One region of the Cytobacillus sp. BC1816 genome, then DNA from elsewhere that is predicted to be linked to it. Evidence: riboswitches for the same ligand, from Rfam matches in the RefSeq annotation. Region 1 holds a riboswitch; the other holds the start of a gene.
The links. Region 1 has a riboswitch for cyclic di-GMP ahead of ACR42H_RS24220 (EAL domain-containing protein). Riboswitches for the same ligand answer to the same signal wherever they lie in the genome.
Positions count from the first base shown of each region.

Region 2: linked by a shared signal. The riboswitch ahead of ACR42H_RS05600 (anti-repressor SinI family protein) and the one ahead of ACR42H_RS24220 (EAL domain-containing protein) in region 1 are both predicted to bind cyclic di-GMP.

Region 1 covers NZ_CP195611.1:4,763,049-4,770,267, forward strand. The annotation lists gene flgK (flagellar hook-associated protein FlgK) at 1-1,006, opposite strand, end outside; gene ACR42H_RS24205 (flagellar protein FlgN) at 1,025-1,504, opposite strand; gene flgM (flagellar biosynthesis anti-sigma factor FlgM) at 1,520-1,786, opposite strand; gene ACR42H_RS24215 (TIGR03826 family flagellar region protein) at 1,930-2,361, opposite strand; gene ACR42H_RS24220 (EAL domain-containing protein) at 2,432-5,017, opposite strand; cyclic di-GMP riboswitch class I at 5,067-5,153, opposite strand; gene ACR42H_RS24225 (ComF family protein) at 5,228-5,692, opposite strand; partial or broken gene ACR42H_RS24230 (ComF family protein) at 5,783-5,896, opposite strand; gene ACR42H_RS24235 (DEAD/DEAH box helicase) at 5,922-7,219, opposite strand, start outside.
Region 2 covers NZ_CP195611.1:1,048,664-1,055,882, forward strand. The annotation lists gene tapA (amyloid fiber anchoring/assembly protein TapA) at 1-287, shown strand, start outside; gene sipW (signal peptidase I SipW) at 289-867, shown strand; gene ACR42H_RS05585 (CalY family protein) at 953-1,546, shown strand; gene ACR42H_RS05590 (LPXTG cell wall anchor domain-containing protein) at 1,618-2,328, shown strand; gene ACR42H_RS05595 (hypothetical protein) at 2,705-2,971, shown strand; cyclic di-GMP riboswitch class I at 3,138-3,226, shown strand; gene ACR42H_RS05600 (anti-repressor SinI family protein) at 3,257-3,403, shown strand; gene ACR42H_RS05605 (helix-turn-helix domain-containing protein) at 3,729-4,052, opposite strand; gene mnmH (tRNA 2-selenouridine(34) synthase MnmH) at 4,233-5,291, opposite strand; gene ACR42H_RS05615 (FAD-dependent oxidoreductase) at 5,519-6,826, shown strand; gene ACR42H_RS05620 (class I SAM-dependent methyltransferase) at 6,831-7,219, shown strand, end outside.

The DNA of each region.
Region 1 (7,219 bases):
TCAGCTTCTCCAGCATTTCAGGATAAGCACCCTTAGCGGAACCACCTGCTTCATAACCATAGCTGTTAATTAAACCAGTCAGTTCACCTGATAAAGTCTCAAATTGCGTAAAGGAAGTGGATCCAATCTTTAATCCTGTTACGAGTCCGCTGTCTTCGCTTTTTTCAAGCTCCACTTTGTTTGTGCCAACAATGCCGCTCTCTTTTGTTGCGGATATGAGGTTAATAGGCGGAATATAGGATTTTCCGTCCTTTTGGACAATCTCGATATTATAAAGGCCCGATGCCATCGGTTTGGCATCCCCATATGTATTCGGAACTACACTGGTCACTTTCACATTAACCAATTGCGAAAGGCTATCTACTAATAAATCCCGCTCGTCATAAAGGTCATTAGGGAGGTATCCGTGCGGCTCAACAGATGCAATCTGCTTATTCAAATGATCAATCTGCGCAACGATCGCGTTAATTTCATCCACCTTCACATCAACCTGATTCCCAATATCCTCCTGAACCCGTGATAGGGAATTATGATAATAATTCAGTGTATCCGCAACCATCTGACCCGTAGCCGCCACAACATCCCGGGCACCGGTATTTTCGGTGTGGCTTGATAGATCCTGAAGGGCGTTCCAGAACTTCTCCAGGGTACTATGCAATCCATTTTCAGACGGCTCATTCATTATTTCTTCCATCTTAGTCAGTGACTCGCTCATGGCTCCATAGTAGCCCATTTTTGTATTTTCGGTTCTATATTGCAGGTCTAAAAATGATTCTCTTATTCTCTGGACTGTCCCTGCTTCAACACCTGTTCCCATTTGTCCGGGTATCTGCGGTCGATTCATGCCAACTCCTGGGTAAGGCTCGGTTTGTGCGAAATTAATCCGCTGCCTGGTGTATCCCGGCGTATTCGCATTTGAAATATTATGTCCGGTTGTATATAAAGCACTTTGCTGGGTGAACATGCCGCGGCGGGCTGTTTCAAGTCCCATGAAAGTTGAACGCATGTTTGTTCCTCCGTTCTGCTACACTTTCGAGTTGAAAATTCCTGGATTTATTTTTTCTGAAGTCTTTTTGGCAGGCGGGCCGTAGTTCATTGTTTCAGGCTGCGGCCTTAAAAGACTCATAGATACATTTACAAACTGAAGGGAATGATGAACAAGCTGCTGGTTTAGGAAATTCTGCTCTTTCAATTCATATACCAGCTCCGCAAGCTCCTTCGTGATGGCCTCCAGCTTGAGGCGGTCAGGTTGCGTGAGGATATTTAAACAATCCGATACTGTAGGGCTTACCAGCATAGGCGCGATCGAATTTGCTGCCTTTTCCCGCTCGTTTTCCAATCGGCCGATAGCCGCAATATGAGCCTGCTCATCCTTCAGCATCTGATTCAGGGCGTCCATGTCACCGTTCTTAATAATGTCTGTCTTTTTAACTGCGAGTTCATATAGGCTTTTATGAAGCTTTAGCAGTTTTTCCATCGTTGCCGTAAGCACTTCGGCTGACATGCCATCCCCTCCTCATTATTTTTTCGTATAAAAATTAGCAATGCTTTTCGCAACTTCTTTTGGATTGATTTTATAGGTGCCGTTCTCTACCTGAATTTTAAGCTCTTCTACTTTGGCTTTACGATTTTCGCTTAGCTGTGATACCTGCTGCATTTCCTTTGCAGTGGAGCTGATTTCAATTTTATCTGATGCCGTTCTGGCTGGTTTTCCTGCATTTTCAAGCTTATTCATTTGGCGTTTGTATGGGTTCACGCCTGAAGGACCAAAATTATTGATTTTCATGTGTACCCCTCACTTTCTTTCCGGTCGATTTAACCTAAGTATATTATCGGCTAATATGCCGGTATGTTTAAATGTTAATTTAAGTTTGGCAAAAAATACATCCATAAGCCTATAGAAAAAGCTATGTGAATGAGTCACATAGCTTATAAACGCCTATTGATTTTTTCATTGACGGCAAAATAAGTGCCGTGTTTTTCTCTTTGGACTGCTTCTTTTCTTCGTTCTTCCTCAGCGGTAAACTGCTGAAGATCTTTCCTCAGATTCCCCGCACAGCTGCTGCATAGCTTGCCTTCCCGGATGCTTGTCCCGCATTTCTCGCAGGGATATCCCAAATTTGGAAATTGAGCTAACTTCAAACGGCCGGTCTTAATAAACTTTATGATGAGTTCTTCCTCGACTTCGGTCGCCTCAACAACCTCCATCATCTTCGCTGTCCTGTTTTCCCTCTTCCGGATAAACTGGTAAACCGTCTCGTAAGCCTTTTCTTCTTCCTTCCAGCAGTCCTGACAGACATCGCGGAATTGATTTTGGACAAAAATGGCATCACATTTCGGGCAGTTTGATAACTCAGCCATATGATTCTTCCTCTCTCAGTTTGTGATGAAATTATTATAGCTCGAAGAATAAGATAATTATAGAAAAATATTATTCGAAGTACAGATGGCTGCTGGCTGTTTCTATGAATCGGGATTCTGGAACGGAAGGGCTTTGCTCTAGCTGTACCTGCAGAGTATCAAGCATCCCCGCTAGTTCAGCTCTCGGTCCCTCTTCGATAATAAATTGAAATCCATAATTAGTCAGAGCATCTGATATTTCGTCTTTCCGGACAATCGTTCCGGTAAAGGAGAGAACCTCTCCAAAAAGCTTGGTTTCAATTAATAGAATGATATCCTTCCTCACAGGGAGTTTCATCTTTGAAACAAATTTTACTCCGCCTGCACTCATATCTTCAATCAGGATTTTCGCGCTGCCCATTTTGACAGGCTTGCTGTTAAGCTCTAAGATGGTCATTTCTGCCTCCAGCGGATAGGGAAATTCGACTCGAACATACTTGCGCAAACCTTTAAATACATTGTCTTCCTTGATATTTTGCGGCTTCAGGGTGCCAATTAACAGTTTCTGCTCAAAGGCCGGAGGCGGAATTGGCTTACTGAAAAGATACCCCTGTATTTGGTCACAATCATTCTTCCTTAAAGAATAGAACTGTTCAAAGGTCTCTACACCTTCTGCTACCACCTTCATATTCAGCCCATGGGCAAGCTGAATCAGATTGGCTGTAATGATTGCATCTTCCGCGTTTTTATCCATTGCCTGGATAAACGTTTTATCAATCTTTAAAACATCAAATTTATAATTCTTTAGCTGTGTGATGGAGGAATACCCGGTCCCAAAGTCATCCAGCGCAATTTTCACGCCCATTTCTCCCAACTCTTTAAGCACTGCAATCACATTTTCGGAATAGCTGATTAGGGAAGATTCCGTCAATTCGATTTCAATGAATGATGCATCAAGGTGATTCTCATCTAATGCCTTTTTTATCGTGGAAACAAGACAGCTTTTCAAGAAGCTCAGCGGAGAGATGTTTACAGATATCGGAACAATCGATAAACCTCGTTCCTTCCAGGAATAAATCTGGCTGCATACTTTCCTTATCACGTATTCACCTATATTTATGATTAAACCAGTTTCCTCTGCCACTGGTATAAACTCCAGCGGCGAAACTCTGCCCCATTCCGGATGATTCCACCTTAATAAAGCTTCGGCACTTACTATTTTGCCGTTCTTCGTATCCACTCTTGGCTGGTATTCAAGAAAAAACTCATCATTTTGAATGGCTTTTCTCATATCCTGTTCAAGGGTAAAAAGCTTATAAGATTCAATGTCCATGGAAGAATGGTAAACCTGGAATCTATTATTCCCTTTCTGCTTGGCGTGATACAGGGAAGATTCCGTATTTCTGACCAATTCATCAGCTGTGCTCCCATTATCCGGATATAAACTAATGCCTATAGACGGGGTAATATTAAGCTCAAAGCTGTCGATGTGGAATGGTTCAGAGAAAATTTCATTAATTGAATCTGCTAATTGTGCAGGATCCTCCTTTTCCTGGATATATTCCATAATAACTGCAAATTGATCACCGGAAATTCTTGCAGAAAAACAGACTGGATTTAGCTTCTCCTTCATTCTTTGTGAAACAAGCCTAAGAAGTTCATCTCCTGATGAGTGTCCAAATGTATCATTAATCTGTTTTAAGCGCTGCAAGTCAAAAAACAGGATGGCAAATCTCTGGTGTTCATCGTTTTCAATAAGGGTTTGGAGTTTCTGATCAAAGTACCGGCGGTTCGGCAGATCGGTCAAATGATCATAAAATGCCATACGCCTCATTCTCTTTTCAAGCCATTTTTGTTCTGTAATGTCTGTTACAAATCCATCAACGCGGATAAGTTCACCTCTTTCATCTAAATAGGGGATACTATGATCATTCACCCATCTAAGCTCACCGGATTTATGGAAAATACGGTATTGGCAGCGAATGCTCTTCCCATGTATAAGATTTACCCGGTTGGCTTCCAGACTTCGCAGGTCATCGGGATGGATCACTTCGTCCCATAAATCAAAGTTGTCAATTAGCTCGCTTGCTGTGTACCCGAAAATGCCTTCCACTCCCCTGGAGAAGTGAATTACCTTTCTTTCTATTAAATCTGCGGAATAAATGCCCACATCAAGATTTTCATAGATTTGTCCTATTTTTCGCTCATTTTCATAGAGCTTTTCTTCCATGCGCCTTTTTTCAGTTATATCCTGAATCGTTGCAATGATTTTCGGTGATCCGCTTTCTTCAGAAAAATAGTCCGCACGATGATGAATATACCGTTCCTCTCCATCCTGCCTGATTATCCGGCATATCAAATCCACACTATTCTTTTCGTTTAGCAGCTTTTGAAACCGATCTTCAAAAGCCGGACGGTCGTCTGGATGAAGATAACTTAAATACATTCTGAAGTCTGGAAAAAAGCCATTTTGAGGTTTTAGGCCAAAAATCCGAAACAGCTGATCAGACCAAAAACCTTTATCGTTTTCAACATCGTACTCCAGGCTTCCAATATTTGCGATCTTCTGAGCCTGGTTCAGATTGTTTCTTATTTTAGTAAATTCCATTTGCTGACTGCTATATTCAGCCATATCTTTAGTGGTGTTTTCACCATCCTGTGAGTTTATTTCGTCCACTTCAAAACATCCTTTCCAATAAAAAAGGCAAACGAAAATAGTTCTTCTTCTGTGCAGCCCGGCTGCCATGGCAGAAACCTGCTTTAGGCCCGCAGCTTTGCGTCTTTTACTTTCGTAAAATTTGCCCTGGGTTAGAATATTTTAACATAGGATTATTTTCCTAATAACTATCTATTTCAAAAATATAACTTTGTAAAATTTGACAAAACGCTAGCCTCTTGCCAATGTGACCGATGATACTGATGCAGCACCCCCTTCTTTCAGAACTTTCGCTGCATGATATAGGGTCGAGCCGGTTGTATAAATATCATCAATCACGATGATCTTTCTATTTTCGATATTGAGATTTAGCTGCTGAAAAACCTGATTAAGATGGATTCGGTCAAACCGGGATTTCTTGGATTGCTTTTCTGAGTGAATTCGCTGCAGCAGTTCCGTCACGGTAAAGCCTGTCTCATGGATGAGTGCACCAGACTGATTAAAGCCTCGTTCATAAAGCCTTTGAGGACTGAGAGGTATTGGAACGAGATAGTCGAATTCCACGGTTTTCAGCTTTTTCCTCATAAAAGGGGAGAAAGCCTTCGCAAAAATATAATCACCACGAAACTTATATCGGGCTATTGTTTCTTTCATGAAGTCATCGTACATAAAGATAGAAATATTTTTCTCAAACATCCCTGACCACCCTGGATTCTGATTCCACCTTAGACAATCTGTACATAGATCGGCTTTTCTAAATTGAGGATCTTGGATGCTGAAGGGCCGGCTGCATTTACTGCAAGTATCGCCTTTGATAAATGGAAGTTTATCGATGCAGGTCTGGCATAAATGATTCTCTTTTGGCCGCGACCAGAGAGTTGTCCAGCTGACTGCTGACATGATTTCTCCATGACAAATTAAGCAATTAATAATCGATCAGTCCTTTCTTTTTGGCCTCAGAGTTCATTTTGATGATTTGTTTTTGAGCCTTGACCATGCTTTCGGTTTTGCCGTAGTGGAAAAAGGTAATATCACCGCTTGGAAATTGAGCGCTTCTGCCGACCCGGCCGGCGATTTGAACAAGGGCGCTTTCCGTGAAGATGCGGTCTTCTGCTCCGAGTACTGCAACATCAATATTAGGGAAGGTAACTCCTCTTTCCAGAATGGTCGTTGTTATGAGCATCGTGATCTCTTTATTGCGCATCATTTGGACTTTATCTTTTCGATCGGGGTCTTCCGCGTGGACAACTTGGATTTTAGGATAAGTTTTACGAAGGATGGTGAGGACTTTTTCCAATTTATCGATTTTCGGAATGAAGAGCAGGCACTGCTTCTGGTTATCGAGCCTCTTTTTGATCCAATGGCTAACTGCTGACGGGAGTTTGTCATTTTTTAGTGATTTCTCCCAATTTCCGCACCACTTGAAAGACGGTACAGGCAATGGATGACGATGATATCTAGCCGGGATAGTGACAAAATTCCTTTTTCCACTGTGGCATTCATTTTGCCATTTTTGACTGGGGGTTGCAGTTAAATAGATCATAGAGGAGGTTTCTTTGCGGGACTGGCGGACAGCATACTGAAGGCTTTCGTCTGCCGTATAAGGAAAGGCATCCACTTCATCAAGGATTACGGTGTCAAATGCTTTGTAAAAGCGGAGGAGCTGATGCGTGGTTGCGATAGTTAAGGGAGCTTGGATATGGCGGTCTTCACTGCCGCCGTAGAGGACAGCCACCTGAATACCGGGGAAGACTGCTTTAAACCGCGGACCAAGCTCCAGTACAACGTCTGTTCTCGGGGTGGCAATGCACACTCTTTTACCAAAGGCGAGTGCTGCATTGATTCCTTCAAATAGAACTTCTGTTTTTCCTGCTCCGCAGACAGCCCAGACTAGGAGTTCCTTATTTTCGATTACAGCCTGCTTTACCTGGTCGGAGGCAACCTGCTGTCCGGGTGATAGGGTGCCTGCCCATTCCAAGGGTTTCTCCATTAAATCCCGGACAGAAGCAGGACCGCACCATCCAATCAGAGGAGTGCACTCACTAACCCGCCCCATCATGATGCATTTCCGGCAGTAAGTACATTCTTTCTCACCGCATCGGGCACAGGAAAAACTGGCGAACAGTGAACGCTCTTTATTGCCGCACCTGGCACAAACTGTCTTGATTTTGGTCTTAGTTATTCCTTTTCGGTAAGAAATATAGCCATTTTCAAAGTGCTGAT
Region 2 (7,219 bases), 1.6 Mb from region 1:
CGGAACAAAAAGCAGATGTAACAGAAGAGGCTGCCAAGGAACAAGTAAGCAATAAGACAGAGGAAACTGGCAAAGAAGCAGCCGAACCAACAAAAGATAAACCTCAAGAGAATCCAGAGCAAAAGCCAGCAGAAGAACCGAAAGAAGAGGAGAAAGTAGAACAGTCTAAAGTTGAAGAAAAGCCACAAGAGAAACCAATAGAAGAAACAAAGCCGGAAGATAGCAAGGTTAAGGCTTCGGAAGCTCCGGTTAATTCTGAAAAAAGCACAGACGAGGCAGGTGAATAGCTTGAAAAAAGCATTGAAAGTTATAAGCAACATTATAACTGCGGTTCTATTCATTAATTTAATTTTGATGGCCATCCTAGTGGTCTCCTCCAAAGCATCAGGAGGAGAACCGCAGGCCTTTGGATATCAGCTGAAGACAGTGTTATCAGGCTCTATGGAGCCTGCCTTCCAAACTGGTTCTGTTATTGCAGTAAAGCCGCTTAGCTCGGAAGAAAGCAAGTCTCTTAAGAAAGATGATGTCATTACATTTCAGGCAAGCGAAGAAAAATTAATTACTCACCGAATAATCGGTGTCAGCAGCAGCGGAGATCATGTCCTGTATGAAACAAAGGGAGATAACAACAAGACTGCAGACATGGAACCTGTGCTATCTGAGAATGTAAGAGCTATTTATACCGGCTTCACTATTCCTTATGTGGGATATTTTATAGATTTTGCTCAATCGAAAGAGGGAAGTGCGATTTTGCTTATTGGCCCGGGATTATTACTCCTAGGATATGCAGCATTCAGCATCTTCCAGGCTATTAGAGAAATTGACCCTAAAAGCAGTAAAACGGATTCAGAAGAAAAAACAGCTTAACTTGGTTGCACTCCCTGTAGTTATGCAGGGGTCAATATATAAAATTATACATACCCAAAAAGGGGTAAGAGGAGGAAGCTTTATTATGAATCTTAAGAAAAAGTTAGGTATGGGAATTGCATCAGCCGCATTAGGAATTTCATTAGTTGGTGGGGGAACATTTGCATACTTTAGTGACAGTGCAGAAGCTACTGCTAAATTTGCAGCTGGAACATTGGATTTAAGTGTAAATCCAACAACCATTATTGATGTGAATAATATTAAACCTGGAGATACTATGCTCCGTTCATTCCAACTAGTTAATGGTGGCAGCTTGGATATAGCTACAATTGATTTAATGACTGATTATAAAGTTAATGACGCAAATGGAAATAATGGGGATGATCTTGGGAAACATATTCGTGTTAATTTCTTAATTAATGCTGATAAATTAGACGCGCCAATCTGGTCAACTACACTTTATGATCTGAAAAATGCAAGCCCTGATGTTATTGCTGGAAACTTCTGGAGTGGTTGGTTTGCAGAAAATGGAGGAAATTTAGCAGCAGGTACTTCTGATACTCTTTATGTACAATATGAGTTTGTAGAAAACAATGCTGATCAAAACGAATTCCAAGGGGATTCTTTAGAACTGAAATGGACATTTGATGGTAAGCAAGGCGCTGGTGTTGCAAGATAATAGGTTTTCAAACCAAAGGGTGGGAAGTAGTTTCCCGCCTTTTGTTAAATATATCGTTGTGAGGGAATGCCATGAAAGTTAAAAGTTTGCTGGCAAAACCTGTAAAATTTATTATATATATTTTTCTTTTCTTAATGGTTTTTGGAAACGAAACTGCAATAGCAGTAGATAAGGAAATTGATATTAATACGAACTTAGAAGACTCAAATAGATATCTATTTAAAGTAGAAAATTTAAAACCAGGGGACTGGATGCCCCGAAATATAACCATAAAAAATGATGGTAAACAGGATTTTAAATATACTTCTAACATTGGAAAATCGAAGTCTATTAAAAGACTTTTTGAGGAATTAGAGCTTGAGGTTAAGAAAGATACAAAGATGCTTTACGAAGGAAAACTTAAAGATTTTAAAGGTTTCACTCCCAGAGAATTAGCGAAGGGAACAGATGAAACCCTATTTTTCCAAGTAACAATGCCAGAGCATTTGGGGAATGAATTTCAAAACTCATCCGCAGAGGTTGAAATCATTTTTCTTGCCGAGGCAACAGGTGACACTGAAACTGACAATGAGACTCCCGGCTCAGGTGATAATAATGATTCTGGAGGGGGAACTATTAATTCGCCACCATCCACTGATGCAACTGTAATCCCAGAGAAAGTTAACAAGCTCCCCAATACCGCAACAAATAATTATAATTTATTACTAATCGGTGCACTATTTTTAGGTGCCGGAAGCGTTATTTTGTTATGGCGTTATAGAAGGATGCGGAGTGAACATTAGATTAAGGCCTGAGGAACTGATTCTATAAGGCCTTAATTTTTATTCGCGTTTAGAACTTATCTAAGCAGTTAATGAATATAATCAAAAAGCTACTCCTTAAGCGGGGAACTTAAGAAAAAAATTCTGCCAATTTTCTATATACTATAGAACCCCTATAATTATTTCTTTCTAATAAAGCTGTTCTTTCAGGCTTTTTAATCCTGCTTTCAAGTTCGATTAAGTTTCCGCCAGAAACTAAAGTAAAGGTATTGGCAAAAGGTGCAGCTTATCTTTATTCATTAATATTAGTACTTCATGTTTTATGGATTTATGAAGCTCTATCTTTGAGAACCGATTGAGTAAATATACTATTCTTAGTCAAATGAGGAGGCTGTAAATGTACCGAAAGAACTGCCATAAATGCCACAAACCTTCATATAGCAGCAGTGAATCGGATGGCTGGCTATGCCCGATTTGCGGAACTGATTTAACGAATGAAATCTTTCAGGATGCTATGACCCTTGAACCAGTCCACACGGCCTTTTATAAAAGCAAAACTCCGCACACCTATTCAATAATACAAATCAGCAAAAACTACAGAAAAAGAATCGGACTTTCCTACTACTCAAAAAAGAATTCGACCATTAACAACAACTTCCTTTAAAAGGTGAGGGTAATGGTAATCTAAAACAACTACAGTATTTAGGGCTTTGTCGAAAATAAAAAAATTTAATATTAAAATAATTAACAATGAATACAAAATCTGACAACGTTAGCAATACGCCCATAGTAGAATACATCTATGGAAAATATTTCTTTGAGCCGATAGGCGCAGAAAAAGGCAAACTCATTGAAAGATGAGGACGCAAAGTCACGGGTCTAAGGTATTGAAAAATACTAAGATGGCTGGGTTGCCTGGAATACGATATGTATCCTGGGGGGAAGAATTTTGACAGAGGAAAATGTAAAGGTCGAAGGAATTGATTTGGAGTGGCTGCAGTTAATTATGGAAGCAAAGAACTTAGGCCTGCAAAAGGAAGAAATTAGAGAGTTTTTACATAATAACAAAGCCAAAGAGCTTCTGATCGAAGCTTAATATTTGGTATGGCTAAGTATTTCTGTTAGAGGTATCTCTATATACGGAAATGCTTTTTATTTTGGCTGTTTTCGTAAAGTTTGTTGCTTTTTAATAACTTGATTAAATTTACTGAGTTGATTGGAGCGGAGGGGACTTGACTCCTGGGGGAGGAGAGGGAGCGGGAGACCCCGCAGGCAAAGCCGAGGAGGCTCCTGTTCCTCCTCGCGGAAAGCAAGTTCCGGTAGCGGAATCAACGGGCAGAATAATAAGCAAAAACAACACCTATGAGAAAAGATCCTTATTTTCCAAAAAAAATAAGCCTGTACATTCAGGCTCATTGCGTCTATGATTTTTGTCCGCTTCTCCACTTATTAAAATCCAAAAACTCCCGAAACTGCTCCTTCGAAACCCCAGACTCCATAGCTTCCTTCACGATCTTCATCCATTCACTGTCAAGCTCGTCCTTATTGATTTGCTCGTTGATTAGATGGTCCAAAGGAACATTCAACACACCCGCAATTTTTTCAAGAAATTGAATCGATGGGTTGGTTTGCAGATTGCGCTCAAGCGAACTTAGATACGATTTTGCCACACCGGCCTGGTCCGCAAGCTCGGATAAGGACATTTTCTTTTCCTGGCGAAGTTTTTTTACACGATCACCGATCATCGTATACCACACACCTTATTTTGTATGTAATAGGATTATATCATATATAGAGTTCCATATTAAGAACGATTTGTTCAATATTATTATCATCATACCACAGTGTTAACCGAATTAAATAGTTAGTTATCTATGTTTTATAAAAATATATCTTTTGTCGCTCGCAAAAAGTAATGCTCCGCGTCAGAGGACGGGAGCATTTTGCTTTTCAATAATGTCAATAATTTGTTGTGCAGCTGCTTCCACATCATCCGCATTCACATGGTGGAATTGGCCTTCATATTCATGCTGTTTAAAGGCATAGCGCGGATCGTAATAGTTTTCTAATAAGAGTTTGATAAATAGCTCGTAGTTTTCTGCTTCAACTGATTGATCCAGCTGCTCGCGGATTTCAGTATCTTTCAGACGTTTCTTGATAAACACAAGGCTCTCATCAACTTTCGGCTTGAACCAGTATTCTTTGTGATAAGGTTCAACATAGTCCCGGAGGATACGCTGCACACGGGAATCCATGCTTGCGAACATATCAATGTGAATACCGGTTTTTTTTGTATCAAGCAGCTCGTCCGGCTGAACAACCTTGCCTATTCGTTTGCTTTCAGCTTCCATAATAATAAATGGGGAACCTTTAACCTCTGAAAGGGCTTGATACAATAGTGCATCAAATGTTTTTTGTGTGCTGCCGTCCCCCATGCCAAAAGAGCCGAAGATCGATCCGCGATGTCCTGCCATTTCTTCAAGATCAATAACAGGATATCCTTTTTCGCTTAACACCTTCAGCACATCCGTTTTCCCGACGCCGGTCATTCCGTGCAGAACAACTGCTTTTTCAGGAATTAAGTCTGCTGTGTTTTCAAGTATATATTGACGGTAAGCTCTATAGCCCCCAGTTAAACGAGGGATTGAAATACCGGCATATGTGATAAAAGTAGTGACCGCTTTACTGCGCATGCCGCCGCGCCAGCAGTATATGACAGGCTGGAAGCCATCATCTTTCAGGTCTCTGATTTTTTGCATCATGGACGGAATTTTAGGTGAAACGATTTCCATCGCTCTCCACTTAGCCGCATCAGATCCTTCTTTTTTATATAGTGTTCCGATTTCCACACGTTCTTCATTAGTGAAAAGCGGCACATTGACAGCACCGGGAATGCTGCACTCCTCAAATTCAATTGGAGACCTGACATCGACCGGAATTGCGTTGTCCATTTGGATATATTGTTCGACTGCTATTTCTCTCATTTTATTGCCTCCAAAAAATATTGCTATATATCGCCCTAAAAGGAACGTTAATTGATTTTACTCTCTCTATTATACAGGATTTTGAAAAATATAGGTGCCTCCCACAATCATACTCCTATTTTCAAAAGTTTGTTCTAATAATTTTTTCCAGACATTGTAATATCAGCATATCCATTGGTTTTGTTTTTTAAAAAGGAGGTTAAATAAAAGGCAAAGGTGGTGGAAACATGTCCTTGAATACAGAGGTTGCAATTGTGGGCGGAGGGATTGGAGGCTTGACGCTTGGATTGAAGCTTGCCCAAGCCAATATTGATGTCCTCGTTCTGGAGAAATTGGATGCCCCATCTTCCGTTTATAAAGGCGAACTCCTGCAGCCGAAGAGCCTGAAAATTTTTAAGCGGCTAGATGCTTTGGATGTAATCCGCGAGAATGGCTTTTCATTTTCCCGAATTGCGTTTGTGGAAGGGGAAAAAGAGTTTGCCATGGATTACAGCATTCTGCCGGGGGATTTTGATTACTCCCTCATGATCGAGCATGAAAAGCTGAAAGGAATCCTTCTTAAACGGGCGCTCCAATTTCCAAACTTTCATTATTTGTCAGGGACCCTGGCAAAAGAATATGACAATGGAGAATTAATAGTTAAGCGGAAGGATGTAAAGGAGCAGCTGACAGTGAAGGCTGACTTTTTTATAGGTGCTGAGGGAAGGAATTCCATAACAAGAAAAGTAATGAACAGTAAGATTAAAAAGATTGAGTATAATCATCAATTTTTAACTGTCACGTTCCCCCGGCCTCAATCACTGGAGGAAGGGAAGATCATTTCTAAGGATGAACGGTTCCTTGGCTTATTTCCACTGCCGGATGCGAAAGTACGGTCAGTCTATTTAATTCCTGAGGGCACTTATAAGAAACATCTCCAGAAAGGAATTCACCATTTCCATAAAAACTATTTAGAGCTTTTGCCGGAATTGGAGGGGTATGTGACCAGACTGAAAAACTGGAAGGATATTCAGCTGATGATTCCGACAGCCTTTTATGCAGATAAATATGTGGATGGAAGACTCGCCATTTTGGGGGATGCGGCCCATACGGTCCACCCGATGGCAGGTGAAGGAATGAATATGGCGATTCAGGATGCGGATATACTTGGTGAATTGCTTGCTGAGATGTATACGAGCGGAAGAATTTCGCCGGACAAGCTTAAGTGGTATGAAAAAGTCCGGAAGCCCCGGGCTGAAAATATGATCAGTCTCAGCCATTTATCCGCCATAGCGTATTCCTATTCTAACCGGGTTATTACTGGAATACGCCGTAAAGGCCTGAAGCAGATTGAAAGAGATAAAACCCTGCAATATAAGCAAATGCTGAATGTTTCAGGCCTCGGATATTGGCCAGAGAGCCTGTGGGATCGATTGATTCAGGCAGGTATGCTGCCGGCAAGAAGAACAGAATTATCAGCGGCGGATAAAAGCCATTATTTTTATACAGAAAAAGATGACTATCCCTGGAAGAAGGTTGAACAGTATGATAAATGAATATGTGAGATTACTAAAAGCACGAAATTGGATGAAAAAGAACCAGCCGTTTTTGTACAGCTGGCATGCGTATGTAGGCTTCGAGCTTGACCTTTTTTCCCAGTTCCGCAGCTGGAAAACGGTAAAAGAGGTGGCATCAAGCAGAAATCTTCAGGAGGAGCTGCTTTTAAGGTGGGTGGAGGTGGGGCTTTCGATCCGCCATTTGAAAAAGAAAGGAAAGGATAAAATTAAGACAGCATCTAAATTCAGCCTTCCGTCCACGCCGAAAAACCCCCGATCTACAGGAATCATCCTGAAGGAAATGATGGAATTGCATATCCCGACTCTACTCTCTTATCCAGAACTGCTCCGTTCCAATAAGAAAAACACTTTTGATCATGAAGAGCATGGACC